Regions from separate parts of the Diaphorobacter sp. MNS-0 genome, predicted to be linked through region 1. Evidence: riboswitches for the same ligand, from Rfam matches in the RefSeq annotation. Region 1 holds a riboswitch; the other holds the start of a gene.
What was found. Region 1 has a riboswitch for glycine ahead of gcvT (glycine cleavage system aminomethyltransferase GcvT). Riboswitches for the same ligand answer to the same signal wherever they lie in the genome.

Region 1 (15,045 bases):
TCGTGGGCCCCGGCTGCGCCATCGCCGTGCGCGACCACGGCCCGGGTGTGAGCAGCGACCGCCTGCAGACCCTGCAGCAGCGCCATGTGCGCCAGAGCGCGGACCGCACGGGGTATGGGCTGGGTCTGTCCATCGTCGCGACCATTGCGGCCAAGCACGATGCCCAGCTACAACTCACGTCACCCCTGGCTGGCGAGGCTGGCGGGTTCGAGGCGCGGCTGTTGCTGACGCCCAGGTAAGCCAGCCGTTGCCCATACGCCAGCGCCAGCCCCCGGGCGCCCGGCGGGGTGGCGAGTGCGGTCGCATCCAGGATCAGGCTTGCGGTGCCGGCAACGCGACTGCCGAGGAATCAACGCGAAAGACCCCTACGGCCCGGGCCACTTGCGCCGCCTGGCCCTGCAGCGACTGCGTCGCAGCGGTGGCCTCTTCGACGAGCGCGGCATTCTGCTGCGTCGCCTGGTCCATGTGCGCCACCGCGATATTCACCTGCTCGATACCCGAGCTCTGCTCACGGCTTGCCGCACTGATTTCGCCCACCAGCGCGCTCACCTGGTCAACGCTGCGAATGATGTCCTGGATGGATGTGCCGGCCTTCGCCACGAGCTGATTGCCCGCCTCAACGGTATCGACCGAACGTCCGATCAAGTCCTTGATCTCCTTCGCCGCTTCGGACGAACGGCCGGCCAGTGAGCGCACCTCGGAGGCCACCACAGCAAACCCCCGCCCCTGCTCGCCGGCCCGTGCCGCTTCGACCGCCGCGTTGAGCGCAAGGATGTTGGTCTGGAAGGCAATGGAGTCGATCACGCCAATGATGTCAACGATCTTGCGCGACGACGCGTCGATGGCGCGCATGGTCTGCATCACATCGTCCATCACCTGGCCGCCCTGCTGTGCCTGGTCCGCCGCCGTGCGTGCCAGCTGGTTGGCTTGATGGGCGTTGTCGGCGTTTTGACGCACCGTCGACGTCAGCTCTTCCAGGGAAGCGGCCGTTTCCTCCAGCGAACTGGCCTGCTGTTCCGTGCGCCGGGACAGGTCCAGGTTGCCCGCGGCAATCTCTGCCGACGCACCCGCAATGCTGTCGGCGCCCTGGCGCACTTCGCCCACGATGGTACGCAAACGGTCGGTCATGGCTTGCAGCGCTTGCAACAGCTGGGCACCTTCGTCCCGGCCGCTGGAGTGCACGGCGTGCGTGAGGTCTCCTGCGGCGACCGCCTGCGTTGCTTGGACAGCGCGGGCCAACGGCGCGGTGATGCTGTGGGTAAGAATCCAGGCCACACCGATGCCCGCCACCAGGACCACCAGCCCGATGCCGCCCATCAGCCAGGAGCTTGCGGTGGCGCTGCTGTCGATGTCTTGCCCGGTGCGATCGATACTGGCCCGCTGGAAGTCGCGCAGCGCCGCCAGGCTTTCCAGATAGCCACGGGAGGCAGGAACGAACTGGCGCTCGAACAAGGTGGTCACCTGCTCTGCCTGCCCGCCCTTCTTGGCGGCGATGATGGCGTCACGGGCCTGGATGTATGCCTGACGGTGTCCGCTGAGAGTGTCAAAGAGGGCTTGCTCTTCGCTGCCGGAAATGAGCTTGACGAACTGGGCCTGGCGTTCGTTGGTTTCCTTGCTCGACGCGGCGTTCTCTGCGGCGAACAACTCCGTCAGCGAGTCGTCGCTGCTGCGCGCGACAGCAGTGGCACGCTGGATGCTGGCGCGAATCACTCCGTACCAGTCGGTGACCAGCCGTTCCTTCTGGAGCGGCACGGAGAGGATTTGCCGCGTGCTCCCGGCCACTCCCTGCAACTGCCACACCCCCACTGTGAGCATGAGCACCGCAAACAGGATGAGCAGGCCAAACCCAGCCGTCAGGCGGGTGCCGATACGAAAGTTTTCCATGTGTACCTCGGAACGTGAACGGCTGACTTACCGTCCGTGAAGCAAGCACGAGAAGGAAAAACCGCCAAATGTAAATAAGTGTGACTTCATTCGGAAATGGCTCGGAACAAGCATCTCCCGCAGAATGCCCCTGCTCTAGCCAAGTGTTTACCCTAGTGTCCCGTCCAATTCCCGCCAGGTTGCCACACCACAGCGCTGGCCGTTGCGGTGCCAGACTCGGGTTTTGCCGTGGCCTTCACTTTCACATAACGAAAGTGCTGCCAAATTACGGAATGCGGGACTCGAAAAAGCGGGCATCGCTTGCCGTTTTTCAGTTCGCTCCCCCAGAAAGCGAAGGCGCGCGAACGCCCCGTTTGCGCTTGTGCACTGCACAAAATGAAGTGTCTGGACGGCATTGCGAAAAGTGAACGACCGTGCGATTCCTGTGCGACGGCCTGAATACAATCGGTCACCACACAGGGCCATCGCTCCCCAGGCCGGCACCCTGCCTTTTTCCACTATCGAAGCAGAAGAGACACCCATGACGAACGACGAAATTCTGAGCACCTACGGTCCCCGGGAAGCCATGGAATATGACGTGGTGATCGTCGGCTGCGGCCCCGGCGGGCTTGCCACCGCCATCCGCCTGAAGCAACTGGCGGCCGAGAAGGGCCAGGACGTTTCCGTCGTCGTGCTCGAAAAAGGCTCCGAGCCGGGCGCGCACATCCTGTCCGGCGCCATCATGGACCCGAAGGCATTGACCGAACTGATCCCCGACTGGAAGGCCAAGGGCGCGCCGCTGAACCAGCCCGTGACCGACGACGCCATGGTGTTCCTGGGCGAGAAGTCCTCCCTGCGCACGCCCAATTTCCTGCTGCCTCAGTGCTTTCAGAACCACGGCAATTACATCGTCAGCCTGGGCAACGTGGTGCGCTGGCTGGCCGAACAGGCGGAAGGACTGGGCGTGGAGATTTTCCCCGGCTTTGCCGCCGCTGAAGTGCTCTACAACGAAGACGGCTCCGTCAAGGGCGTGGCCACCGGCAACATGGGGGTGGGCAAGGACGGCAAGCCCACGAGCGAATTCCAGCTGGGCATGGAATTGCATGCCAAGTACACCATCTTTGCCGAGGGTGCGCGTGGTCACCTGGGCAAGCAGATCATCGCCCGCTACAAGCTGGATGCGGAGAGCGACCCCCAGACCTACGGCATCGGCATCAAGGAGTTGTGGGAGATCGACCCCCAGCGCCACCAGCCCGGCTTCGTGCTGCACACTGCCGGCTGGCCCATGGACAACAGCACCTACGGCGGCGCCTTCCTCTACCACCTGGAGGACAACAAGGTCACGCTGGGCTTCATCACCGGCCTGGACTACAGCAACCCCTACCTGAGCCCGTTCGAGGAATTCCAGCGCTGGAAGACCCACCCCAACATCCGCTGGTACCTGGAGGGCGACGAGGCCAGGGGCATCAAGCCCGCCAAGCGCCTGGGCTACGGCGCACGCGCCATCACGGCCGGCGGCCTGATGAGCCTGCCCAAGTTCGTCTTCCCGGGCGGCGCGCTGGTGGGCTGCGAGGCGGGCTTCCTGAACGTGAGTCGCATCAAGGGCAGCCATGCCGCCATCAAGACCGGCATGCTGGCCGCCGAGGCGGCATATGACGCCATTCAAAGCGGCCGCCAGCACGATGAGCTCTCGGCCTATCCCAAGGCCTTCGAGGGCAGCTGGCTCTACACCGAACTGAACAAGGCACGTAACTTCAAGGCCTGGTTCAAGAAGGGCCTGGTCACGGCCACGGTGATGAACGGCATCGAGCAGTTCGTGCTCAAGGGCCACATTCCATGGACGCTGCACCGCGACAAGCCTGACCACGCTTACCTGAAGCCCGCGGCCGAGTGCAAGCCCATCGTGTATCCCAAGCCGGACGGCAAGCTGACCTTCGACCGCCTGTCCAGCGTGTTCATCAGCAACACCAACCACGCCGAGGACCAGCCCGCGCATCTGACGCTCAAGGACGCCAGCGTGCCGGTGAATGTGAACCTGGCCAAGTACGCCGGCCCCGAGGCGCGCTACTGCCCGGCCGGCGTGTATGAGTTCGTGCCGGACGAAGCGAAGGGCGGCAGCGCACAACGCCTGCAGATCAACGCCCAGAACTGCGTGCATTGCAAGACCTGCGACATCAAGGACCCGACGCAGAACATCGTCTGGGTCACACCGGAAGGCGGCGGCGGTCCGAACTATTCGGGCATGTAACCAAGGGGTTGCTGCGCAATGCTATATTTTTAATAGCTGTTAGCGCTGGACCGAAAAGCCGTAGAGGCACTTTTGATCCCAAAGTGCCGCAGCGCCCGTTCCGTCCACGGACGGCAGGCAAACGGTAGACTCCCCACAAGGCCGCGCGTGGTTCCTGCGCCGGCCTGGTACTACAAACACAGGAAAACACCGCACGTTCAATTGGAGAGTGGACCGTTATGAAGAGTTTGTCTTGGGTGCCCTTGGGCGCTATCGCCCTGGCCGCAGCCGCCCTCGCGCCCGTGGCGCATGCGCAGCAAAAGTCCGTTGCCGTGACCGCCATCGTGGAGCACCCCGCCCTGGACTCGATCCGCGACGGCGTGAAGGCCCAGTTGCAGGCTGCCGGCTTTGAAGAGGGCAAGAACCTCAAGTGGCAATACCAGAGCGCCCAGGGCAACACGGGCACCGCCGCGCAGATCGCGCGCAAGTTCGTGGGTGACAAGCCTGACGCCATCGTCGCCATCGCCACGCCCTCTGCCCAGGCCGTAGTGGCTGCCACCAAGACCGTGCCTGTGGTGTTCTCTGCCGTGACGGATCCCGTGGCCGCCAAGCTGGTGAAGAACTGGGAACCCTCCAAGACCAACGTGACCGGCGTATCCGACATGCTGGCGCTGGACAAGCAGATGGACCTAGTCAAGCAGGTCGTGCCCGGCGCCAAGCGCGTGGGCATGGTCTACAACCCGGGCGAGGCCAACTCCGTCGTCGTGGTCAAGGAACTCAAGCAACTGTTGCCCAAGATGGGCATGACGCTGGTGGAGGCTTCTGCCCCGCGCTCGGTGGACGTGAGCAGCGCCGCGCGCAGCCTGGTGGGCAAGGTGGACGTGATCTACACCAACACGGACAACAACGTCGTCTCGGCCTACGAGTCGCTGGTGAAGGTGGGCCAGGAGGCCAAGGTGCCGCTGGTGGCATCCGACACCGACAGCGTCAAGCGCGGCGCCATCGCCGCCCTGGGCATCAACTACCGCGACCTGGGCGAGCAAACTGGCCGCATGGTGGCGCGCATCCTCAAGGGCGAAAAGCCCGGCGACATCAAGCCCGAAGTCAGCACGAAGATGGAACTGTTCGTGAACCCAGGCGCCGCAGAGAAGCAGGGCGTGAAGCTCTCCGACGCGCTGGTGAAATCCGCCACGCAAGTGGTCCAATAAACCTTCGCGCCAAGGCCGGGCCGCCGCGGCAGCCCGGGTCACTGGCACCCCACGCAGGAGCCATGGCGCCATGGCTCCTGCTTTGTTTTCTATCCGCCACTGTCCATGTCACTCTTTTCCCTGCTGGGTGCCGTCGAGATCGGCCTGATCTTCAGCCTGGTCGCGCTGGGCGTCTTCATCTCGTTCCGGCTGCTGCGCTTTCCCGACCTGACGGTGGACGGCAGCTTCCCGCTGGGCGGCGCGGTCTGCGCCATCCTCATTTCCACCGGCCATAACCCCTACGTGGCCACGGTGGCCGCCACCGCTGCAGGGGCTGTTGCCGGTCTGGTCACGGGCTGGCTGAACGTGCGCCTGAAGATCATGGACCTGCTGGCGTCCATTCTGATGATGATCGCGCTGTACTCCATCAACCTGCGCATCATGGGCGGCCCCAACGTACCGCTGATCAACGACGAGACGCTGTTCACCTTGCTCCAGCCGCCGGGCCTGGACGACTATTGGTCGCGCCCGATGATCCTGCTGGTGATCGTGATCGCGGCCAAGCTGTTCATGGACTGGTTCTTCGCCACCGAGCGCGGCCTGGCCATCCGAGCCACCGGCTCCAACGCGCGCATGGCCCGCGCGCAGGGCATCAACACCGGCGCCATGGTGCTGCTGGGCATGGCCGTATCCAACGCGCTGGTGGCACTGGCGGGCGCGCTGTTCGCGCAGACGCAGGGCGGCTCGGACATTTCCATGGGCATCGGCACCATCGTCATCGGCCTGGCCGCCGTGATCGTGGGCGAGAGCATCCTGCCCTCGCGCCGCCTGGTGCTGGCCACGCTGGCCGTGATCATCGGCGCCATCGTGTACCGCTTTTTTATCGCGCTGGCGCTCAACAGCGACTTCATCGGCCTGAAGGCCCAGGACCTCAACCTGGTGACCGCCGTGCTCGTGACCATTGCGCTCGTCATCCCGCAGCTCAAGCGCAAGCTGGCCGCAGGCGGCCGCTGAAAGGAAGGCTCTCCCCATGCTGAGCGCACAAGACCTCTTCATCACCTTCAACCCCGGCACGCCCATCGAAACGCGCGCGCTGCGCGGCATGTCGCTGGACATCCCGGCGGGTCAGTTCGTCACCGTCATCGGCTCCAACGGGGCAGGCAAATCCACCTTCCTGAATGCCATCTCGGGCGACCTGTCGGTGGACACCGGCCGTATCGCCATCGACAACCAGGACGTGACGCGCCAGCCCGTGTGGGAGCGCGCCCGCCGCGTGGCGCGCGTGTTCCAGGACCCCATGGCCGGCACCTGCGAAGACCTCACCATCGAGGAGAACATGGCCCTGGCCCAGCAGCGCGGCACGCGTCGCGGCCTGCGCGGCGCCGTCAAGCAGTCTGAACGCGCCATGTTCCGCGAACGCCTGGCCACGCTGGGCCTGGGTCTGGAGAACCGCCTCACCGACCGCATCGGTTTGCTGTCGGGCGGCCAGCGCCAGGCCGTGAGCCTGCTCATGGCGGCATTGCAGCCCTCGCGCATCCTGCTGCTGGACGAGCACACCGCCGCGCTGGACCCACGCACGGCCGATTTCGTGCTGCAGCTCACGGCCCGCATCGTGGCCGAGAACCAGCTCACCACCATGATGGTCACGCACAGCATGCGCCAGGCGCTGGACGTAGGCCAGCGCACCGTCATGCTGCACCAGGGCCAGGTGGTGCTGGACGTCTCGGGCGACGAACGCGCGCGTATGGACGTGCCCGACCTGCTGCAGATGTTCGAGAAGGTGCGCGGCGAGAAGCTGGCCGACGACGCGCTGCTGCTCGGCTGAGCTCCATCACGCTCAGAAAAAGATAGCTGCTCGCGCCAATTTCATGGACGCGAGCAGCTTTTTTCTTTCATACACCCAAAGGCAGGTCTGCCTTCTTCAGCGTGCGCAGCACGAAGCTCGACTGGCTGTGGCGTATGCCCTTGATCTTGTAGAGCTTCTCGCGCAGCAGGCGCTCATAGTCGCGCGTGTCCTTGACCACCACGCGCAGCAGGTAGTCGTACTCGCCCGACACCAGATGCGCCTCCACCACCTCGGGAATGCTGGCCAGCACCTCGCCGAACTTCTCCAGCGTGTTGTCCGAATGGCTGTCCAGCGTCACCTGCACCAGCACCGTGTCGCCCAGCCCTAGCGCCAGCGGGTTCAGGCGCACGGTATAGCCTTCGATCACGCCGGCCTCCTCCATCTTCTTGATGCGGCCCCAGCACGGCGAGGGGCTCAGGCCGACGGCGGCGCCGATCTCTTGCAGGCTGGCGCGTGCATTGCCTTGCAGGACGGAGAGAATTTTTCTGTCTAGGCGATCCATGTGCTGCATTATTCGTGAAACCTAGATACCACAGAAAATTTTTCTTCAATGTAGGTTTTTATAGAGAAATTCAGCAAATTCATCCACAACCCGCGGCGCATACTTCTTTTCCATCAAGGCGCTCTTACCGGGGCGCACGACATTGACGAGACCCCGCCCGGTTACCGCTGGGCGGGGACTTGGCAAGACGGGCCAAGGCGGCCTTCTCAAGTCCCCGCGCAAACCCCTATGACCTGCGTCATGTTGCATTGCCATAATTTTTCGGCAGCACCCGCAGATTCACAGGAGACAACATGCAGCTGACCAAACTTGCGCTGGGCCTGGGCTTGGCACTGGGCATGGCCGCAACGGCCTTGGCACAAACCACAATGCGCATCAGCATCTCGACGGCGCAGAACTCCCACCAGGGCGTCGCCATCGACACGTTTGCCAAGGAGGTCGAAAAGCGCACCGGCGGGCGCTACAAGGTGCAGACCTTCTACAACGGCGCGCTGGGCGGCGAGCGCGAATCCATCGAGGCGGTGCAGTTGGGCACGCAGGAGTTGGCCTTCAGCTCCACCGGTCCGGTGCCCAACTTCGTGCCCGAGACCAAGATCCTGGACGTGCCCTTCCTGTTCCGTGACAAGGCCCACGCACGCGCCGTGCTCGACGGCCCGATCGGCCAGGACCTGCTGAACAAATTCGATGCCAAGGGCTTCAAGGCGCTGGCCTGGGCGGAGAATGGCTTTCGCCACATGACCAACAGCAAGCGCGACGTGAAGACGCCCGAGGACTTGAAGGGCCTGAAGATGCGCACCATGGAGAACCCGGTGCACATCGCCGCGTACAAGGGTTTCGGCATCATCACCACGCCCATGGCCTTCCCCGAGGTGTTCACAGCCCTGCAGCAGGGCACGGTGGACGGCCAGGAAAACCCCCTGCCCGTCATCATCTCGGCCAAGTTCGACCAGGTACAAAAGCACCTCTCGCTCACCGGCCACGTGTACTCCCCCTGCCTCTTCGTGATGAACAAGGCGGTGTTCGACAAGCTCTCACCCGCGGACAAGCAGGCCTTCATCGACGCCGCCAAGGAGGGCACCAAGGCCAACCGCGCTCGCGTGGACGAGGACGACGCCAAGGGCGTGGCCGACCTGCGCGCCAAGGGCATGACGGTGATCGACGATCTGGACAAGTCCAAGTTTGTCGCCGCGCTCGCGCCCGTGAACGCGCAGTTCGAGAAAGAGTTCGGCAAGGCCAACCTCGACAAGATCCGCAACTACAAGTGACGCTCACTTTTCAGTAGCTGCTACCGCCCGTGGATCATGCGCCACGGGCGTTTTTATTCATATTTTCGTGAGTGCGCATGAAAACCTTCTTCCTCTCCTGCGAGCGCTGGAGCACCGCCGTCGCCATGTGGGGCGCCTGCGCCATGCTGGCGCTGGCCTCGGCGCTCGGCATGTTCCAGATCCTGATGCGTTTCGTTTTCGAAGAGCCGGCCGAGTGGACCGAGGTGCTGATCCGCTTCAGCCTGATCTGGATGGTGTTTCTGGCGATTCCCATGGCATTCCGGCAGGGCGCCATGGTCAGCGTCGACGTGCTCTACCGCTGGAGCCCGCGCCCGCTGCGCCGCGTGCTGGACTGGGTGGTGTGCCTGGCAGCGCTGGCGCTCATCGCCGTGATCATCTGGTGGGGGTGGGATTACGCGCGCCGCGGCGGCGTGCAGTCGATGGCAGGGCTGGAGTCGGTTTCGATGTTCTGGGCCTATCTGGCCATGCCCGTGGGTGGGCTGTTCAGCATCCTCGGCATCGTGGGCAATCTGATCGACCCGCAGCGCCATGAACTGGAGACTGCCCAATGAGCGCCGCGCAGAGCCGCCTCAAGCAAGCGAGCGGCCTCCTCGGGGGGCGGCGGGTACATGAAATGACGCGCGTGGGGGCCCTATGACCACGGTCATGATCTCCACCATGGTGCTGTGCTTCGCGCTCACCATCTCCGTGGCCGTCTCCATCGGGCTGGCCTCCATCCTGGGCATACAAGTGGCGAACGCCAACATGCTGATCTCCGTGAAGGAGATGTTCGCCTCCATCAACAAGTTTCCGCTCGCAGCCATTCCGTTCTTCATCCTGGCGGGCAACCTCATGGAGACCGGCGGTATTTCGCGCCGGCTCGTGGAGTTTGCCAAGAGCATCGTGGGCGGCGTGCAGGGCGGCCTGCCCATGACCTGCGTGCTCACCTGCATGATCTTCGCGGCCGTCTCAGGGTCATCGGTGGCGACCACGTTCGCCATCGGCGCCATCCTGATTCCTGCGCTCATCAAGCATGGCTACCCCACCAGCTACGCGGCCGCGCTGCAGGCCACCAGTGCCGAGCTGGGTGTGATCATCCCGCCGTCGATCCCCATGATCCTGTACGGCGTGGCGGCCGAGGTATCGATCGGCGAGCTGTTCATCGCCGGCTTCGGCCCCGGCATCCTGATCAGCGGTGCGCTGATGCTGTTCGTCTGGGTGTATTGCAAGTACAAGGGCTGGGGCAAGCATGACGGCGACGGGCGCATGCCCTTCGGCCGCGCGCTGCTGCAGGCGGGCTGGGCACTGCTGATGCCAGTCATCATCCTGGGCGGCATCTACGGCGGCGTGTTCACGCCCACCGAGGCCTCTGCCGTGGCCGTGTTCTACGCGCTGGTGGTGGGCATGCTGATCTACCGCGAGATCCGCGTCGCGGACCTGTTCGCCATCCTACGCAAGTCGGCCATCTCGTCGGCGGTGATCATGTTCATCATTGCCAATGCGGGCCTGTTTGCCTTCCTCATCACGCGCGCTGGCGTGCCGGACGCCATCGGCCGCTGGCTGCAGGAGGTGCTGCAGTCGCCCGCGCTGTTCCTGCTGGGCGTGAATGCCGCGCTGTTCGTGATCGGCATGTTCATCGAGACCAGCGCCGCCATCATCGTGCTGGCGCCGATCCTGGCGCCGGTGGCCCAGCACTTCGGCGTGGACCCGGTGCACTTCGGGCTGATCATGGTGGTGAACCTGGCGCTCGGCATGATCACGCCACCCTTCGGCGTGAACCTGTTCGCGGCGTGCACGGTGGCGCGCATCTCTCTGGATCGCATCGTCGCCCACCTGCTGCCGTTCGTGGGCGTGGTCCTGCTGTGCCTCCTGGTCATCACCTACGTGCCATCGCTTTCATTGGCCCTGCGTGATCTCGTGTACGCAAAATAGATAGAATCCGTCCCGTCAGGAGAGAGTCCGCGCCCCTCAGGGCCGGGCCGCCGAAGGCGCAGGCAGCAGCCGAACGCTCAGGCAAAAGGACTGGCGACACGCCCGCAGGGATGCGGGTGTTTCCCTTGCTGGAGAGAGGCCGCAGCAGCATGCGGCCCACCGAAGGAGCAAGCCCCGCGACATGCCATGCAGGCGGGGTGAATCTCTCAGGTAAAGCGGACAGCGGGGCAAATCGGCGATCGAGAGATCGCTCCACCATTTGCCTTCGCCCATTGCCATGTCCGCCATGTCCGACCTGCTCACCACTCCCCTCAACGCCCTGCACATCGAACTGGGCGCCCGCATGGTGCCCTTCGCCGGCTACTCCATGCCCGTGCAATACCCCATGGGCCTGATGGCCGAGCACCACCACACGCGCACGGCGGCCGGCCTGTTCGACGTGTCGCACATGGGGCAGCTCAAGCTGGTCGGCCCTGACGCCGCTGCCGCGTTCGAGACGCTGACGCCCGTGGACGTGGTCGACCTGCCCGTGGGCAAGCAGCGCTACGGCCTGCTCCTCAATGACGAGGGCGGCATCATCGACGACCTCATGTTCTTCCGCATGGCGCAGGACGAGCTCTTCGTGATCGTCAACGGCGCCTGCAAGGTGGGCGACATTGCCCACATCCAGGAGCGCATCGGCCAACGCTGCCAGGTGATTCCCATGCCCGACCAGGCCCTGCTCGCGCTGCAGGGCCCACAGGCGGCTGCGGTGCTCGCGCGTCTGGCACCAGGCGTGGACAAACTGGTGTTCATGACCGGCGGGCATTTCGACATCGCGGGGGCGCAGTGCTTCGTGACGCGCAGCGGCTACACCGGAGAGGACGGCTTCGAGATCTCGGTGCCCGCCACGCAGGCCGAGGCCCTGGCGCGCACGCTGCTGGCCCAGCCCGAGGTCAAGCCCATCGGCCTGGGCGCACGCAATTCGCTGCGCCTGGAAGCCGGCTTGTGCCTATATGGCAACGACATCGACACCACTACCACCCCACCCGAAGCCGGCCTGAACTGGGCCATCCAGAAGGTGCGCCGTACAGGCGGCGCGCGCGCTGGCGGTTTTCCCGGTGCCGACAAGGTGCTGGCCCAGATCGACAGCCCGGCCACCCTCACGCGCAAGCGCGTGGGCCTGGTGGCGCTGGAGCGCGTGCCCGTGCGTGAGCACACCGAGTTGCAAAACGAGTCGGGCGAGCGCATCGGCGAAGTCACCAGCGGCCTGCTGGCCCCCACTGCCGACAAGCCCATCGCCCTGGCCTACGTAATGCCCGCCCATGCCGCCCCCGGCACCCGTATGAACGCCATGGTGCGCGGCAAGGCCGTGCCCATGGAAGTGGCTGCCACGCCCTTTGTTCCCACACGCTACTACCGCGGCTGAATTCACCACGGCGAACTGCCACCGCGCCCAGGTCAGCCCGGCTACAGTGCGGGCTGACCACTCTCAAACCTTTTCCTTCCACCTCTTCTTCCCGGAGCCCCCCATGAGCATTCAGTTTTCCAAAGACCATGAATGGATCAACGCAGCCGACCCGGCCGCGGCCGTCGTCGGCATCACCGTCCACGCGCAGGATGCGTTGGGCGATGTGGTGTTCGTGGACCTGCCCGCGGTGGGCACCACCTTTGCCCAGGGCGACGTGGCCGGTGTGGTCGAGTCCGTCAAGGCCGCTGCCGATGTCTACATGCCCGTGTCCGGCGAAATCGTCGAGGTCAATGAGGCCTTGCGCGCCGACCCGTCCCTGGCCAACTCCGACCCGCTGGGCGCCGGCTGGTTCTTCAAGGTCAAGCTCAGCGACGCCGGCCAGCTCGCCGGCCTGATGGACGAAACGGCCTATACCGCCTTCGCCCAGAACGCCTGATGCACCCGCGGCGCCGTGCACACGGCGCCGCCGCACCGCCCCATCGCTCTTGAGACTGGTCCCTCGCCATGCAGATGCCCTCCCCCCTGCCCCTGGCGGCGCTCGAAAACGCCGCTGAATTCCTGCCCCGCCACATTGGCATCGACGCCGCCGACGAAGCACACATGCTGTCGGTGATCGGCGAGGCTTCGCGCCGCGCGCTCATTGATTCCATCGTGCCGCGCTCCATTGCGCGCCAGCGCCCCATGGACCTGCCCGCGCCGGCCACCGAGGCCGCAGCGCTGGCTGAACTCCAGGCCATTGCGTCGAAGAACCGCATTCTCAAGAGCTTCATCGGCCAGGGCTACTACGGCACGCACACGCCGGGCGTCATCCTGCGCAACGTGCTGGAAAACCCTGCCTGGTACACGGCCTACACGCCCTACCAGGCCGAGATCTCCCAGGGCCGCATGGAGGCGCTGCTCAACTTCCAGACCATGGTGTGCGACCTCACGGCCATGCCCATCGCCAACGCCTCCATGCTCGACGAGGCCACCGCTGCCGCCGAGGCCATGACGCTGGCCAAGCGCTCGGTCAAGTCCAAGAGCGACGTCTTCATCGTGGCCGGCGATGCGCACCCGCAGACCATCGAAGTCATCCAGACCCGCGCCGCCCCCATCGGCATCACCGTGGTGGTGGCCAATTCCCAGGAGGAATGGCAGGCGGCCCTGGCCGGCGACTTCTTCGCCGCCCTCATCCAGTACCCTGCCAGCAGCGGCTGGGTGCAGGACTGGCAGGCCGACGTGGACGCCATCCACGCCAAGCAGGCCGCCGCCATCTTCGCTACCGACCTGCTGGCGCTCACGCTGCTCAAGGCCCCCGGCGAGTGGGACGCCGACATCGTGGTGGGCTCCACCCAGCGCTTTGGCATGCCCATGGGCGCCGGCGGCCCGCACGCCGCCTTCATGGCCTGCCGCGACGAATTCAAGCGCAGCCTGCCCGGCCGCCTGGTGGGCGTGAGCGTGGACGTGCACGGCAAGCCCGCCTACCGCCTGGCGCTGCAAACGCGCGAGCAGCACATCCGCCGCGAGAAGGCCACGAGCAACATCTGCACGGCCCAGGTGCTGCCGGCCGTGATCGCCAGCATGTACGCCGTGTACCACGGCCCCGAGGGCCTCACGCGCATCGCCCGCCGCGTGGCGCGCTTCACCGCCATCCTGAGCCGCGGCCTGGCGCAGCTGGGGTTCACCAGCCGCCACCATGGCTCGGCCTTCGACACACTCAGCCTGCACACCAAGGATGCTACGGATTCAATAGCTGCTCGCGCAGTCCAGATGGGCGCAAACCTGCGAAAAGCCTGGAATGAATACCTGTGCATCTCGCTGGACGAGACCACCACCCGCGCCGATATCGAGCTGCTGTGGAAGATCTTTGCGCGGGACGGCCAGCAACTGCCCACCATCGAGGCGATGGACGCCGCCGGCGCACCGGCGCTGTTCCCGGATGCTCTGGCGCGCACCAGCCGCTTCATGACGCACCCGGTGTTCAATACCCACCATTCCGAAACCGGCATGCTGCGCTACATCCGCCAGCTGTCCGACAAGGACCTGGCGCTGGACCGCACCATGATCCCGCTGGGCTCGTGCACCATGAAGCTCAACGCCACCAGCGAGATGATCCCCATCACCTGGCCCGAGTTCGCCCACGTGCACCCGTTCGCCCCGGCCGACCAGCTCGAAGGCTACCGCCTGCTCGACGAGCAACTGCGCGCCTGGCTGTGCCAGGCCACGGGCTACGCGGGCGTCAGCCTGCAGCCCAACGCAGGCAGCCAGGGCGAATACGCCGGCCTGCTGGCCATCAAGGGCTACCACGAGGCCCGTGGCGAGAGCCACCGCAAGGTCTGCCTGATCCCCAGCAGCGCGCACGGCACCAACCCCGCCAGCGCCCAGATGGTGGGCATGCAGGTGGTGGTGACCAAGTGCGACGAAAACGGCAACGTGGACATGGCCGACCTGCAGGCCCAATGCGAGAAGCACAGCGCCAACCTCGCCTGCGTGATGATCACCTACCCCAGCACGCATGGCGTGTTCGAGACCCAGGTGAAGGCCTTGTGCGAGCTGGTGCATCGCCACGGCGGGCGCGTGTATGTGGACGGCGCCAACATGAACGCCCTGGTCGGCGTGGCCGCGCCGGGCGAGTTCGGCGGCGACGTGAGCCACCTGAACCTGCACAAGACCTTCTGCATCCCCCACGGCGGCGGCGGCCCCGGCGTGGGCCCGGTGTGCGTGGTGGAGGACCTCGTGCCCTACCTGCCCGGCCACGCCACGGGCGGCATTGCTTCCAAAACAGGAGCTGTCA
Region 2 (15,045 bases), 1.5 Mb from region 1:
ATATTCCGACGCAGTAACCTATCCAGCGGCGAAAAGTATCGCCATGCGATACCGCATTCAGATCGCCAGCGGCAGCTCGGTGGTGGACAGCACGTTGCGCAGCACCATGAACGAGCGCACCTGCCGCACGCCCGGCAGGTACAGCAGCTGCTCGGCATGCAGGCGGTTGAAGCTCTCGCTGTCGCGCGTGCGGATCAGCATGAAGTAGTCGAACTCGCCCGTGACCACGTGGCATTCCATGCAGCCCGAGATCTTGGCCGCCGCCTTCTCGAAGGCCGAGAACGACTCGGGCGTGGAGCGGTCCAGCACCACGCCGATCATCACCAGCATGCCCGCACCCACCGCCTGCGGGTTCAGCCGCGCCACCACGCCATCGATGAAGCCCAGCCGCTTGAGCCGCTCCACGCGGCGCAGGCAGGCCGGCGGGCTCAGGTGCACCTTGGCCGCCAGGGCCACGTTGGACAGCGACGCGTCGCGCTGCAGCAGGCGCAGGATGGCGCGGTCGGTGCGGTCCACCTCGGCACCCTCTGCCGCGGCATTCACGTTGCGTTTTTTTATTGCGGCCATGGCTTGATTGGAGAAATGAAATACTGCTATTTGGCGTTGAGTACTTTTTTTGATTCTTGAAATCATCTTATTTCACAACCCTGTTAATGCGCGGTTTTCCTACGATGCAAGGCACCTTCCCCATCGACCGGAACACCGCCATGAACCTGCAGAAATTCCCCCGCCATCCCCTGACCTTCGGCCCCACGCCCATCCAGCCGCTCAAGCGCCTGTCGCAGCACCTGGGCGGCAAGGTAGAGCTGTACGCCAAGCGGGAGGACTGCAACTCGGGCCTGGCCTTCGGCGGCAACAAGACGCGCAAGCTGGAGTACCTGATCCCCGAGGCGATTGCCGGCGGCTACGACACGCTGGTGTCCATCGGCGGCATCCAGTCCAACCAGACGCGCCAGGTGGCCGCCGTGGCCGCGCATTTGGGACTCAAGTGCGTGCTGGTGCAGGAGAACTGGGTCAACTACAGCGACGCGGTGTACGACCGCGTCGGCAACATCGAGATGAGCCGCATCCTGGGCGCCGACGTGCGCCTGGACGCGGCGGGCTTCGACATCGGCATCCGCCCGAGCTGGGAGCAGGCCATGGCGGACGTGAAGCAGGCCGGCGGCAAGCCCTTTCCCATTCCTGCTGGCTGCTCCGAGCACCCTTATGGCGGCCTGGGCTTCGTCGGCTTTGCCGAAGAGGTGCGCCAGCAGGAAAAAGAGCTGGGCTTTCGGTTTGACTACATCGTCGTGTGCTCGGTCACCGGCAGCACGCAGGCGGGCATGGTGGTGGGCTTTGCCGCCGACGGGCGCGCGCGCCGGGTGATCGGTATCGACGCATCGGCCACGCCCGAGAAGACCCACGCGCAGATCCTGCGCATCGCGCAGAGCACCGCCGATCTGGTGGAGCTGGGCCAGGACATCACCGCCGAGGATGTGGTGCTGGACACGCGCTACGGCGGCCCGGAATACGGCCTGCCCAATGAAGGCACGCTGGAGGCCATCCGCCTGTGCGCTCGCCAGGAGGGCATGCTCACGGACCCGGTGTACGAGGGCAAGTCCATGCACGGCATGATCGAGCGGGTGCGCAACGGCGAATTCCCGGCCGGATCGAAGGTGCTGTACGCGCATCTGGGCGGCGTGCCGGCCCTGAACGCGTACAGCTTTCTTTTTCGCAACGGCTGAAGCCGCAGCGGATGCGCAGGCTCTGGGGCGCCTGCTGGCTCAGGCGCTGATCTGAAGCAGCCCCGCCACCCGCTCACGCAGCAGGGCGGGCTGCACCTCGGCAGCCGGCAGCGGTGCGCCGACGTTCAGCCCCACGCGGTTGAACATGCCCCGGCGGAACGGCCGCACCATGGCGCCGCCCTGCTCGATGCGGCTGAAGAACGAGCCCCACAGGTTGGTCAGCGCCATGGGCACCACCGGCGCCTGGACGCCGTCGGCCTGCGCGCGTTCGATGATCTTCATGATGCCGCCCTTGAACGCCTGCAGTTGCCCGTCGCGCGTGATGCCGCCCTCGGGGAAGATGGCGAGCAGGTCGCCGTCCTTCAGCACCTGGGCCGCGCGCTCGAACGCGGCTTCGTAGGTGGCGGCATCGTCCTTTTGCGGCGCGACGGGAATGGCCTTGGCCAGGCGGAACAGCGCACCCAGCACCGGGATGCGGAAGATGCGGTGGTCCATGATGAAGTAGATGGGGCGGGGGCTGGCCGCCATCAGCAGCACGGCATCGACGAAGCTCACATGGTTGCAGGCCAGGATGGCCGCGCCCTCCGTGGGAATGTGCTCGTCGCCGCGCACCTTGAAACGGTAGATGCAGCGCGACAGCACCCAGGCCACGAAGCGCAGCAGGTACTCGGGCACCAGCAGGAAGATGTAGAACGCCACCACCGCATTGGCGATGCCGGTGAACAGGAAGATCTGCGGCACCGTGAAGCCCGCCGACAGCAGCGCCCCCGCGAGCACGGCACTGGCGATCATGAACAGCGCGTTGAGGATGTTGTTGGCGGCGATGATGCGCGCGCGGTGCGTGGGCTGGCTGCGCATCTGGATCAACGCGTACATGGGCACGCTGTACAGGCCCGCGAACAGCGACAGCAGCAGGAGGTCGGCCATCACGCGCCAGTGCGCGGGCTGCGCCGCGAAGGCCGCCAGGGTGAGCACCTCCGACGGCGGCAGGGCCCGCGAGGCGAAGTACAGGTCGATGGCGAACACGCTCATGCCGATGGCGCCCAGCGGCACCAGGCCGATCTCCACATGCCGGCGCGAGAGCACCTCGCACAGCAGCGAGCCGATGCCGATGCCCACCGAGAACACCACCAGCAGCAGCGACGCCACCTGTTCGTTGCCATGCAGCACGTCCTTGGCGAAGCTGGGGAACTGCGACAGGAACACCGCGCCGAAGAACCACATCCACGAGATGCCCAGCAGCGAGCGGAACACCACGGTGTTGCCGTGCGCCAGCTTCAGGTTGCGCCACGTCTCGCTGACCGGGTTCCAGTTCACCGTCAGGCCCGGGTCGGTGGCCGGGGCCGGCGGAATGAACTGCGCCACCAGGCGGCCCAGCAAAGCCAGCGCCAGACAGGCCACCGCCACCGTGGTGTGGCCGATGCCCGGCAGCGCCACCAGCAGACCGCCCGCGACGTTGCCCAGCAGGATGGCGACGAAGGTGCCCATCTCCACCATGCCGTTGCCGCCCGTCAGCTCGCGCTCGTTCAAGGCCTGCGGCAGGTAGGCGAACTTCACGGGGCCGAACAGCGTGGAATGCAGCCCCATCAGGAACACGCAGCCCAGCAGGATGGCCGCGCTGCCGGCCACGAAACCCGCGCCCGCCACCAGCATGATGGCGATCTCCAGGTTCTTCACGAAGCGGATGATGCGCGTCTTCTCGTACTTGTCCGTGAGCTGCCCCGCCGTGGCCGAGAACAGCAGGAACGGCAGGATGAACAGCGCGCCGATCACCAGTCCCGCCAGCGCCGGCGGCATCCACGACACGCTGAGCTGGTAGGTCACCATCACCGTGAAGGCGAACTTGAACAGGTTGTCGTTGGCCGCGCCGGCGAACTGCGTCCAGAAGAACGGCGCGAAGCGGCGCTGACGCAGCAGCGCGAACTGGTTGGGGTGCGCCGCCGCCTCGGCAGGCTGGGCGGTGGGCGACAAGGTCACGGGGTGCTGCGCGCTCATATGCGGTGTGCTGGGGTGTGAAGGTGCCGCGCATTGTGCGCACAAAGCCCGCACAGGCCAGCCGCTTGTGGGCCTTGGTGGCTTGGATCACACTTAGGGTATCGCCATTCGATACTTTTCACCTCCAGCACCCCATGAGCACCACCGCCGACCTCGTCATCGCCCTGAAGAAGGAACTCAAGTCCGCCCAGATGACCTATGCCAGCCTGGCACAGGCGCTGGGCATGGCCGAGTCCAGCGTCAAGCGCATGCTGGCCAAGGGCGACATGCCGCTGTCGCGCATCGACGCCATCTGCCGCGTGCTGCGGCTGGACTTTGCCGACCTGGCGCGGCGCGTGGCTGACAGCCAGCCGCTGCTGAGCGAGCTGACGCAGGAGCAGGAAAAGGCCGTGGTGGCCGACAAGAAGCTGCTGCTGATGGCGATCTGCGTGCTGAGCCAGTGGACCCTGGAGCAGATCACCACCACCTACCGGCTGAGCGAGGCCGAGGGCATCCAGTACCTGGCGCAGCTCGACCGCATCGGCATCATCGAGTTGCGCCCGCTCAACCGCTACCGCCTGAAGCTTGCCAAGACCTTCCGCTGGCGCCCGCACGGGCCGGTGATGCACTACTTCCGCGACCATGCACTGCTGGACTACTTCAACGGCGGCTTCGACGCGCCGGGCGAGGGCGTGCTGCTGGTGCACGGCTCCATCGCACGCAGCCTGGCGCCCGCGTTCACCGAGCGGCTGCAGCGCGTGGCGCAGGATTTCGCGCAGCAGCACCTGGCCGACCAGCGCCTGCCCGAGCGTGAGCGCGAGGGCTACACCCTGCTGCTGGCCATGCGCAGCTGGGAGTTCGAGGCCTTTGCCCAGATGCGCCGCACCGCAAGGCCGTGATGCTCCTTTATTAATAGCTTATGGCGCTTGATGGACGGGTGCCAGCGCCTTAAAACACCCAAAACCCGACGCAGTCGGCCTGCCATTGACTTCCCCCTTCGCGGTGCCCACACTGGACCATCCGTCGCCCCCACACGCCTGCACGCACAGGTTCTCGCGCCCACTGGTGCAGAACCGGCAGTGCCCACAGGTCCACCCCAGCCAAGGAACGCCTACCCGCGGTCCCTGCCGCCAGCCCCGCACGCCCGGCCCCAGGCCGGCGACACGGGCCACGATCTCATGCCCCGGCACGAGGGGCCACACCGCATCCGGCAGCTCGTCGTCACGCAGATGGAGGTCCGTGCGGCACACGCCGCAGGCTTGCACCGCCAGCAGCAACTGGCCTGCCTGCGGAACGGGGCACGGCACCTCCGCCAGCCGCAGCGGCTGGCCGGGTCCGTCCAGCACCATGGCGCGCATGGTCGGTCCTCACACCGGGGCCGTGTCAGCCGCCGCGTTCCGCCTGCAAATGCCGCGCCAGCTCCTGCAAGCTCATGTGCGTCAGATCCTCTGCATGGCTGGCCACCAGCCGCTGATGGGTGACACCATCCAGCTGTTCCATCAGCTCGCCGAGGAAGGGGTTGGACGCGAACACGGCCTCGCGCAGCGCGTGGGCCACCTCGCGCGCGAAGGTGCGCCGCTCCTGCGCGGCGGCCTCGCTGCGCGGCGCCAGACCGCTGCGTCCTGCGATCGAATGTCCGGGCGGCTCATGCCCCGCCGCACTGCCATGCAGGCGGGCGGCCGGATGCGTCAGGCATTGCCTTTCCGTCCAGTGCGTGGCTGCCGCAGGGTCAAGCTCCAGCAGGCGCGCCATCGAGCCATTGGCCACCAGGGCCCAGTTGGGTGTGTCCATGCAAGCCCGCCAGTTCTCCAAGCCGTGTGCGGTGTTTGATCTTGGGGGGCGGCCCCAGAGGGGTCAATCCCACGGTACATGCAAGCAATCGTGGCGTGGCGGGCGGTGCGCCAAGCACCGCGGCGCCTCGCCGCGCACTGGTCGCGCACTGGTCGCGCCTCTCTCACTATTGAAAAAGGAGCTTGTACCGCTTCGCTGACAAGGGCTTCAGCCCTACCAGCACCTGAGTCCTGCCCGCCGAAAGGCCGCCGTCACACCTGCTCACAAACCTTTGCCGGGGATGCAACAACGCGCCCGAAACGTTGACCTGCGGCCCGCAGCATGGAGTCTCCCGCAGCGCCCCGCGCCGCATCCCACAACACAGGAGAACGCCATGGTCCGCACCACCACCCTTGCCGCAGCCGGCAGCCTCGTCGCCCTGCTGTCATTGGCAGGCGCCGCGCATGCGGCCACCAACGCCACCGTCGTGATCCAGGCCGGCACGCCCCACTACTCGGCACCGCCCGCCTACGCGGTGCAATACCACGCGCCACCGCCTCCACGCTACGAGCGCGTGCCCCCGCCGCGCCGCGGCATGGTCTGGTCGCAGGGCCACTGGGAATGGCGCGGCCACCGCCATGTGTGGGTGCCCGGCCAGTGGATGCAGGTGCGCCACGGCCACCATTACCGCCAGCCGCGTTGGGTGCAGCGCGGTGACCAATGGCGCTTCGTGCGCGGCGGCTGGGACCGCGATGGCGACGGCGTGCCCAACCGCCACGACCGCCGGCCCGACAACCCCTACCGGAGATGAACGGCCGAGCGCCGGTCGTCCGCGCCCAGCATGGCCCGGGACGGCGACGGGCCGTCCATATGCATATAGCGCGTGCGCATGTGAATTTCTCCACAATGGGCGTGTTTCGGCTGTGCCTACACGATAGGGCGCCGCCTTGCACTGACCCATCACAAGGAAATTCGCCATGCCTCTCCTGCGCCACGCCACCGCCGCCCTGGCCACGCTGCTGACCGTCACATCCGCCCTCGCCCAGGCCACGGACTGGCCCAAGCAGCCCGTCACCCTGATCATGGGCTTTCCGGCCGGATCGGGCGTGGACGTGGTGGCGCGCGCGGTGCAGGAGCCGCTGGGCCAGAAACTCGGCCAGCCCGTGGTCATCGACTACAAGTCCGGCGCGGCCGGCAACATCGCCAGTGAGTACGTGGCCCGGGCCAAGGCCGACGGCTACACCCTGGCCTTCGGCACGGCCGCCACGCACGGCAGCAATGCCGCGCTCTACAAGAACCTGCCGTTCGACGTGGAGGCCGACTTCGTGCCCGTCGCCCCGCTGATCGACGTGTCCAACGTGCTCACCATCAACCCCGCGGTGATCGACGCCAAGAACCTCAAGGAGTTCGTCGAGACCGTGCGCGCCAACCCGGGCAAGTACAACTTCGCATCCACCGGCAACGGCACGGGCACGCACATGGCCTTTGCCGAGCTGAATGCGCGCCTGGGCCTGAACATGGTGCACGTGCCCTACAAAGGTGGGCCCGAGGCCATCACCTCGGTGCTGCGTGGAGAGACCTGCTGCATCATGAACCAGGTGCAGACCGTGCTGCCGCACTACAAGACCGGCAAGGTGCGCCTGCTGGGGGTGACCACGGCCAAGCCCGTGGCGGCCGTGAAGGAGGTGCCGCCCATCGGCGCCAGCGGCCTGCCCGGCACCAAGGGCTTTGACAGCTCGATCTGGTTCGGCATCTTCGCGCCCAAGGGCACCGACCCAGCCGTGGTCCAGAAGCTGAACACCGCCTTGCGCGAGGTGCTGGAGCAGCCCGACGTGCGCCAGCGCTTCGAGTCGCAGGGCAACACGGTGCGCATCGAAACGCCCGAGCAGTTCCGCCAGACGGTCCACAAGGACCGCGCGAAGTGGGCGCAAGTGGTGAAGGACGCCAAAATCAGCATCGACTGATTTCGCCCTCCACGCTTTCTTCGACGCCCTCCATGTCTTTTTCGCTTCCCCTGGGGGCGGCCGGCCTGGCCGCCCTCGAAGACCGCCTGCGGCACGACCTGCTCACCCTCAACTGGCGTGCCCGCGCATGGCTGCCGCCACGCGCCCATGAAGGGCAGCCCGTCACCGACGTGCTCATCATCGGTGCCGGCCAGGCCGGCCTGGCGGCCAGCATGGCGCTGGCGCAGCAGGGTATTGCCGCCGTGCTGCTGGACCGCGCGCCCGCCGACTACGAGGGCCCCTGGGCCACCACGGCGCGCATGGACACGCTGCGCTCGCCCAAGGAGCTCACCGGCCCCGCGCTCGGCGTGCCCTCGCTCACCTTCCGCGCCTGGTTCGAGGCCCAGTGGGGCCGCGAGGCCTGGGCCGCGCTCGACAAGATCCCGCGCCTGCAGTGGATGGACTACCTGCGCTGGTACCGCCGCGTGACGCAGGCCGACGTGCGCAATGAGCACACCGTCACCGCCGTGCACCCACGCGCCGACGGCCTGGTGGCGGTGGACGTGCAGGCCCCCGCCGGCCACGCCACCTGGCTGGCGCGCCGCGTGGTGCTGGCCACGGGCCGCGACGGCCTGGGCGGCCCGCAGGTCCCTGCGTTCATGCGGGGCGTGGCCCACGCCGCGCAGGGCGGCCTGTGGGCGCATTCGTCCGACGTGCTGGACTACGCCACGCTCAAGGGCAAGCGCGTGGGCGTGATCGGCATGGGCTCGTCCGCCATGGACAGCGCCGGCACGGCGCTGGAATGCGGCGCTGCCAGCGTGGACCTGATCGCGCGCCGCGCGGTGATGCCCACGGTGAACAAGTCCAAGGGCTCGGGCGTGCCCGGCCTCACGCAGGGGCACCACGACCTGCCCGACGCATGGAAGTGGCGCATCCGCCATTACATCAACGTGCAGCAGGTGCCGCCGCCGCACGGCAGCACGCTGCGCGTGTCGCGGCACGCCCATGCGTTCTTCCACTTCGGTTGCGCGGTGCAGGGCGTCACGCAGGTGGGCGACGCGCTGCACGTGGCGACGGCCAAGGGCACGTTTGCGTTCGACTTCCTGGTCCTCGCCACAGGCTTCGTGATCGACTGGGCACAAAAGCCCGAGTTCGCGCCGTTTGCGCGCCATGTGCGCACCTGGGGCGAGCGCTACCAGCCGCCCGCCGGCGATGAAGACCGCGAACTGTCCGACTCGCCCGACCTCGGCCCGGTGTTCGAATTCCGCGAGAAAGCCGCCGGCGCCTGCCCCGGCCTGGACCGCATCCACTGCTTCTGCTACCCCGCGGCGCTGTCACACGGCACGGTGTCGGGCGACATTCCCGCCATCAGCGACGGCGCACGGCGCCTGGCCAGCGGCATCGCCGGCCTGCTGTACCGCGAGGACGTGGAGCACCACTTCGCCGCGCTGCAGGCCTATGCCGAGCCCGAACTGCTCGGCGACGAATGGACGCCCGCCGACACCTCCCAACGCATCCTGCCTTCGCCATGACCGACACCATCGACCAGCTCGCCCGTTTGGGCCATGCCCCCCATGCCCAGGCCGCGCGCCAACAGCGCGCCAAGGCCATCACCGCCACCCAGGCCTGCGAAGACCTGCTGCTCGCGCCAGCACTGCCCGGGGGCCTGGCGCTGGCCGAGCGCCTGTCCGTGGCCCAGGCCGTGGCGGCCGCCAGCGGCGTGGCAACGCTGGCCGACCATTACGGCGCGCGCCTGGCCGGCCTGCCCGCCCCCGCGGCGGATGCCCGCTGGCAAGCCATCACGCATTTCACGCAGCTGCTGGCCACGCAGCCCGCTGCGGCCGACCGCGCGGCCCTGCTCGCCCTGCCCCAGGCGGGCCTCGCCACGCCGGACGTGGTGCTGCTCGCGCAGCTCATCGGCTTCGTGGCCTACCAGGCGCGGTTGGTGGCCGGCGTGGCGGCGCTGGCCGCCCTCGGCCCCGCGGGCACCGCAGCCAAGCCGGTCGCTGCCGCCACAACGCCAGAAGCGCCCTTCGTGCACCCCGCCAACCTGCCCCCGCCCGGCGAGCCGCTGCGCCTGGCCGGCTACACCAGCGAGACGCTGGACTGGAAGGCCTGGCTGCCCGTAGTGGACCCCGCCACCGCCAGCGCCGAGCAGAACGCCGTGCTGGACGCAAGCCACCCCAAGGCACGCACGTCGGACTTCTACCTCGTGCTGGCGCACCAGCCCCGCGTGCTGGCCGAGCGCTCAGAGGCGTTCAACGCCATCATGTATGCGCCTGGCGGCCTGCCGCGCGCCGAGCGCGAGGTGGCCACCACCGTGGTCTCGCGCATCAACGGCTGCGTGTACTGCGCGTCGGTGCATGCGCAGCGCTTCGAGCAGCTGGCCAAGCGCAACGACGTGATCGCGCAGATCTTCACCGACCCCGACAGCGCCGGCACCAACGCCCGCGAGCGCGCCCTGGCGCAGGCCAGCGCCGCGCTCACGCGCGCGCCCGGTGCATTCGGGCCGCAGCACCTCGCGCCGCTGCGCGCCGCGGGCCTGAGCGACCTGGAAATCCTGGACACGGTGCACGCCGCCGCGCTGTTCGCCTGGGCCAACCGCCTCATGCTCAACCTGGGCGAAGCGGTCTACCCCTGAGCATGCACCCAGCGCCCCGCCCTGAGAGCGTGTTCATGGTCTGAGGGTTAGCCCGCTGGGGGCGCCGCGCCCGGGCCGCTACGATGGCCGGCGCAGGAGAGCAAACGGCCATGTGCCGTTTCACCGAAGGCGCAAACTCCCATACACGCTCAGGTTCCGTACTGCACACCCACACAGCCGTCTGGAGAGCCGCCACGCCCGCCGTGGCGCACCGAAGGAGCAAGTGCCGCGCACGGTCCCGCGCGGCATGAATCTCTCAGGTACCAAGGACAGGGGGAGCGGCAGCCAGGCCATGTCGCGCCCGCTGTTCGCTATTCATTCAATAGCTGCTCGCGCTTGCCCTGCCTGCGCAAACCTTGAAAAAGGCTTGTAAACCATGCGCGTGATCGTTCTGGGCGCCGGCGTCGTCGGCACCACCTCTGCGTACTTCCTCCAGCAACTCGGCCACGAGGTCACCGTCATCGACCGGCAGGCTGTGCCCGGTGCGGAAACCAGCTTCGCCAACGGCGGCCAGATCTCGGTCAGCCACGCCGAGCCCTGGGCCAACCCCGGCGCGCCGCTCAAGGTGCTGCAGTGGCTGGGCAAAGAGGATGCGCCGCTCTTGTTTCGCTTGCGCGCGGACATGCGCCAGTGGCTTTGGGGCCTGCAATTCCTGCGCGAATGCACGCCCGCGCGCACGCGCCACAACATCGAGCAGATCGTGAGCCTGGGCAGCTACAGCCGCAGCACGCTGCAGCAACTGCGCACCGACACGGGCCTGCAGTACGACCAGCGCACGCAGGGCATCCTGCACTTCTACACCAGCGCCCAGGAGTTCGACGCCGCGCTGGCGCCCGCCGAGCAGATGCGTGCGCTGGGCTGCCACCGCCGCGTGGTGGATGCCGACGAGGCCGTGCGCATCGAGCCAGCCCTGGCCCACGTCCGCCCGCAGCTGGCGGGCGCCACCTACACGGCGGAGGACGAGTCCGGCGACGCCCACCTGTTCACGCGCGCGCTGGCCGGCGTGGCCCAGGCCGCGGGCGTGCAATTCCGCCTGGGCTGCCACATCACCGCGCTGCACCCGGCGGGCGGCGCCATCGACCATGTGGAGATCACCAACGAGGCCGGCGGCTACGAGCGCTTGCGCGGCGACGCCTACGTGCTGGCGCTGGGCGCATTCACCCCGCTGCTGGCCCAGCCCCTGGGCCTGCGCCTGCCCATCTACCCGGCCAAGGGCTATTCGGTGACGCTGCCGGTGCGCGACACGGCCGCCGCCTACCAGGTGAGCCTGACGGACGATGAGTACAAGCTGGTCTTCTCGCGCTACACCAGCGCGCAGGGCGACCGGCTGCGCATCGCGGGGACGGCCGAGCTCAACGGCTACGAGCGCGCGCTGAACGCCGTGCGCTGCGAAGCCATCGTGCGGCGCGTGGAGCAGCTCTTTCCCGGCGCGGGCGATGCCAGCCAGGCGCAGTTCTGGAGCGGCCTGCGCCCCGCCACGCCGAGCAACGTGCCGCTGATCGGCAAGACGCGCTACGGCAACCTGTTCCTGAACACCGGCCACGGCACGCTGGGCTGGACCCACGCCTGCGGCTCGGGCAAGTCCATCGCGCGCATCGTGAGCGGGCTGGAGCCGGAGCTGGACTTCGCGTTCTGCGGCCTGCCGCGCCCTGCTGCGGCGCCCCGCCCCGCCGTCATCGGCGTTTGAGCAAGCGCCACGGCGCTATGCATTGCATAGCTGCTTGCGCTTGATGGACGGGCGCTAGGGCCTGCTCACACTATTTTTGCCAGATGCGTTGCGATCAAAAAGGGCCAGGCGCAAGGCGCCAAACGAAGCTGGGGTGCTACCCCAGCGAGGCTTGGCAACGCCGCGAATGGCCCTTTTTGATCGCAACCCGGAGGGAACGGAGTGAAAACCGCGCCATTCGTCGTTGCCCTCCTAGCCAAGGCCCCGGCCTTGGCGTCGTCACGCGCCTAGATTGGCGCGGTTTTCACGCCATTCGCACTGGCAAAAATAGTGTGAACAGGCCCTAGAGGCCAAAAAGGCTTATAAAGCCCCGTCCGGCGCGACGAACACCGTCAGCACGCCCGTGTAGCCATAGAGCCGGTGCGCGGCGATTTCGCCGCCGGCGAAGAAGCCCGCCAGGGGCACGTCGCCCAGCGCATGGCGCACGATCTGCAGCTCGGCGCTGGGCCCACCGAAGTGCGGCCCGCCGCGGCCCGAACAACTCACATACAGCGCACCGCAAATGCGCCGGCCGCCCGCCGGCTCGGCATGCGGCGCGCTGCCTGCGGCGGGCAGCGCCTGCGCCTCTTCGAGTTGGGGCGATAGCTCCTCACGGATCTCGGCGCAGATGCGCATCAGGTCGGCACGGGCCGCGCCGACGTTGCGCTGGCAGAAGGCCAGGCGCATGCCCACCTCGACATGGTCACCCAGCGCCACGCCGCTGCGCGTCGCGTCCAGCCCGACGATGTGGCGCACGCGCGTGTCGGCGCCAAAGTGGCCCGTGCGCTGGCGCTGCGGCGCGTCCGCGTCCTCCAGCCCTGCCAGCGTGGCGCGCACGGCGCGCAGGGCGGCCTGGGCGTCGCCCTGCAGCGTCACGCCCAGCGTGTCCAGCAGCACGTCCAGCGCGGGCTCGCCGTCCAGCTCCAGCACCACGTTGTCCTGCGCGGCGGTGATGGCCGCCTGCGCGCCGATGGGCTGGCAGCCCTGCGTGACGCGCGAGACCAGTTCCACCTGCGCATCAAAGGCCACGCCCGACAGGCCGCCGTGCAGCACGCCGTCGCCCTCGCCGCCGGCGGGCAGCGCCAGCTGCACCTGCGCCCCGCGGCTGGCCACCACGCCGCCAAACAGGTAGCCGCTGCTGGTGCGGCCCGCCATCTCGGCCACCAGGTCCGCCAGTTCGGGGGTCTGGCCGTCCGCATGCACCAGCGCCGTGTGGGCCGCAAAGCCCACCCCGGCCGCATCGCCGTGCGCCAGCGGCGCCACGCCCGAGAACACGCGGTAGTGCGCGCGCGGCAGGTCGCACAGCATCAGCGAGAGCGCGGGTTCATCGAAATATTCGACGTTGTTGCCCGCCACGCCCACGCCGACCGCGCCTGCCCAGTCGGTGACCGTCGGCAGTTCGCGCCGCAGCAGGTCCAGCAGGGCCGCGGCATCGTCCGCGTAGTGGTCGGTGATGTAGAGCAGCCCCAGCGTGGGTGCACTGGCGTACTGGGGCAGCGCCATCTGCGCCCGCAGTTGCGCCAGCACCAGCAACGCGGCCATGTGCCACTGCGGATGGGTGGCGTGTGCATTGGGAAAGAGTCTCATGTGTCAGCCCTGCGATGGGGTACAGGCGCCGCCGCGCAGCTCAGCCTGCCGGCCGCCGCGTGCGGGACGCGGCAGCCTTTTGGGTGGGCGATGGTGCGGGGGCACGCTTGGCGCCCGCGCTGGCCGCGGCAGTCCGCTTGGCGGCCGGACGTGCCTTGTCGTTGGCCTTGTCGTTGGCCTTGCCGCCCGGTTGGGTCGCCGGCCGGGCGGCCGCCTTTGTGGAAGGCTTGCCGGCGGCAGGGGCGGGCGTTGCCGCAGGCGCCGCACCGGCGGCCTGCGCCGCCGCGCGCATGCCGTGCATGCCCTGCGCAGCCATCTGCGCCGCCATGCTGGAGGCGGTCTTGAGTGCGCCGCTGGCCATCTCGCGCGTGGCGTCGAAGGCCGCCTGGTGCGTGCCCGCATCCCGCAGGGCATGCGCGGCGATCTGCTGGAACTGGCTGGTCAGCGCACCCCACCATTGCATCGGGTCGGCCACGCCCTTGGTCTGCTCGGGCGCGGCCTCATCGTCCGGTGGTGTTCGCGCGCTGCGCGCCGCCGAAGCGTCATTGGCCGGGGACGGCGCCTCCGGTGCAGGTGCAGGTGTGGGTGGAGAAGTGAACGGGAACGCGGACGGTGGCTCGGCGGCTCGTGCGGCGGGCCGCTCCTTGTCCTGGCCTGCGGCGGCGCCGAAGCTCGCGGCCAGGTCGCCCATCGCCACGTTCATATCCTGCAGCGTGGCCAGCGTCATCTTCTGCACCTCCAGCGCCTGCACGGTGGCGGCCAGGGCGCGCGCGTTCTGCTCCAGCCAAAACTGCACGGCCTTGAGGTCCTGGATGCGCTTGTCCAGCTCGTCCACACTCACCGTGGGCGCCACCCAGCCCGACAGCCCCGGCATGGTGGGCATACCCGCCGCAGCGCCCTTGGCCAGGTTCTGCAGGAAATCAAATCCCGGGACGAAACGCCCGAAGCCGAAAGGGGTGCTATCGCTCATGGCCTGCTCCTGGTGCATCAGGGAATGGTTGCACAGCTTACCCGCATGCGCGCCACCCGTGCGGCATGTGCGTGCCCTGTGCCGTCCACAGGCCCGCGATAGCGTGGTTTTCTCGCGCAAACCCGCATGAATAGGGCACCCCACGCGCACAGACAGCGCCTAGAATCCGATCACCAGCCTGGCTGGCCTGCTTCTATACACCTTACAACGATCCGACATCATGGCAACTGCAAAGAAGACCACCGCTCCGGTGAAAAAGACCGCCGCCAAAAAGGCTGCGGCACCTGCCAAGAAGGCAGCCGCCCCCGCAGCTCCTGCTGCCATCAAGCCCGTGAAGGAAGCCTTCACCAAGACCGCGCTGATCGCCCACCTCGCCACGCAGGCGGGTGTCGAGCCCAAGGCCGCCAAGGCCGTGCTCGCCGCGCTGGAGACGGCCATCCTGGCTTCCGTGCACAAGAAGGGCTCCGGCGAGTTCACGCTGCCCGGCCTGCTCAAGATCGGCCTGCAGCAAGTGCCCGCCAAGAAGAAGCGCTTCGGCAAGGACCCGTTCACCGGCGAAGAGCGCTGGTTCCCCGCCAAGCCCGCATCGGTCAAGATCAAGACCCGCGCACTGAAGAAACTCAAGGACGCCACGCTCTGACACCGTGGCGCGGGTTTCGCAAAAAAAGCAGCCTCCGGGCTGCTTTTTTTATGCCCGAGCGGCCCAGGGCGCACGGCCGCGGCGCCTTGTA

Region 2: another riboswitch for glycine. It lies ahead of K2L43_RS17130 (D-amino acid dehydrogenase); the one in region 1 lies ahead of gcvT (glycine cleavage system aminomethyltransferase GcvT).

What each region holds. Positions count from the first base shown of each region.
Region 1 is NZ_CP080761.1:2,079,652-2,094,696, forward strand. It holds gene K2L43_RS09960 (HAMP domain-containing sensor histidine kinase) at 1-239, shown strand, start outside; gene K2L43_RS19210 (methyl-accepting chemotaxis protein) at 313-1,128, opposite strand; partial or broken gene K2L43_RS19215 (MCP four helix bundle domain-containing protein) at 1,120-1,884, opposite strand; gene K2L43_RS09970 (electron transfer flavoprotein-ubiquinone oxidoreductase) at 2,405-4,111, shown strand; gene K2L43_RS09975 (ABC transporter substrate-binding protein) at 4,330-5,298, shown strand; gene K2L43_RS09980 (ABC transporter permease) at 5,404-6,291, shown strand; gene K2L43_RS09985 (ABC transporter ATP-binding protein) at 6,308-7,102, shown strand; gene K2L43_RS09990 (Lrp/AsnC family transcriptional regulator) at 7,170-7,625, opposite strand; gene K2L43_RS09995 (TRAP transporter substrate-binding protein) at 7,919-8,890, shown strand; gene K2L43_RS10000 (TRAP transporter small permease) at 8,968-9,462, shown strand; gene K2L43_RS10005 (TRAP transporter large permease) at 9,545-10,822, shown strand; glycine riboswitch at 10,829-10,921, shown strand; glycine riboswitch at 10,941-11,055, shown strand; gene gcvT (glycine cleavage system aminomethyltransferase GcvT) at 11,100-12,230, shown strand; gene gcvH (glycine cleavage system protein GcvH) at 12,334-12,708, shown strand; gene gcvP (aminomethyl-transferring glycine dehydrogenase) at 12,777-15,045, shown strand, end outside.
Region 2 is NZ_CP080761.1:3,602,699-3,617,743, forward strand. It holds gene K2L43_RS17080 (Lrp/AsnC family transcriptional regulator) at 58-567, opposite strand; gene K2L43_RS17085 (1-aminocyclopropane-1-carboxylate deaminase) at 708-1,724, shown strand; gene K2L43_RS17090 (MFS transporter) at 1,764-3,719, opposite strand; gene K2L43_RS17095 (helix-turn-helix transcriptional regulator) at 3,854-4,597, shown strand; partial or broken gene K2L43_RS17100 (alcohol dehydrogenase catalytic domain-containing protein) at 4,703-5,056, opposite strand; gene K2L43_RS17105 (host attachment protein) at 5,082-5,489, opposite strand; gene K2L43_RS17110 (YXWGXW repeat-containing protein) at 5,863-6,279, shown strand; gene K2L43_RS17115 (tripartite tricarboxylate transporter substrate binding protein) at 6,446-7,432, shown strand; gene K2L43_RS17120 (NAD(P)-binding domain-containing protein) at 7,465-8,943, shown strand; gene K2L43_RS17125 (peroxidase-related enzyme) at 8,940-10,052, shown strand; glycine riboswitch at 10,224-10,335, shown strand; gene K2L43_RS17130 (D-amino acid dehydrogenase) at 10,429-11,739, shown strand; gene K2L43_RS17135 (FIST N-terminal domain-containing protein) at 12,079-13,344, opposite strand; gene K2L43_RS17140 (PhaM family polyhydroxyalkanoate granule multifunctional regulatory protein) at 13,385-14,314, opposite strand; gene K2L43_RS17145 (HU family DNA-binding protein) at 14,535-14,954, shown strand.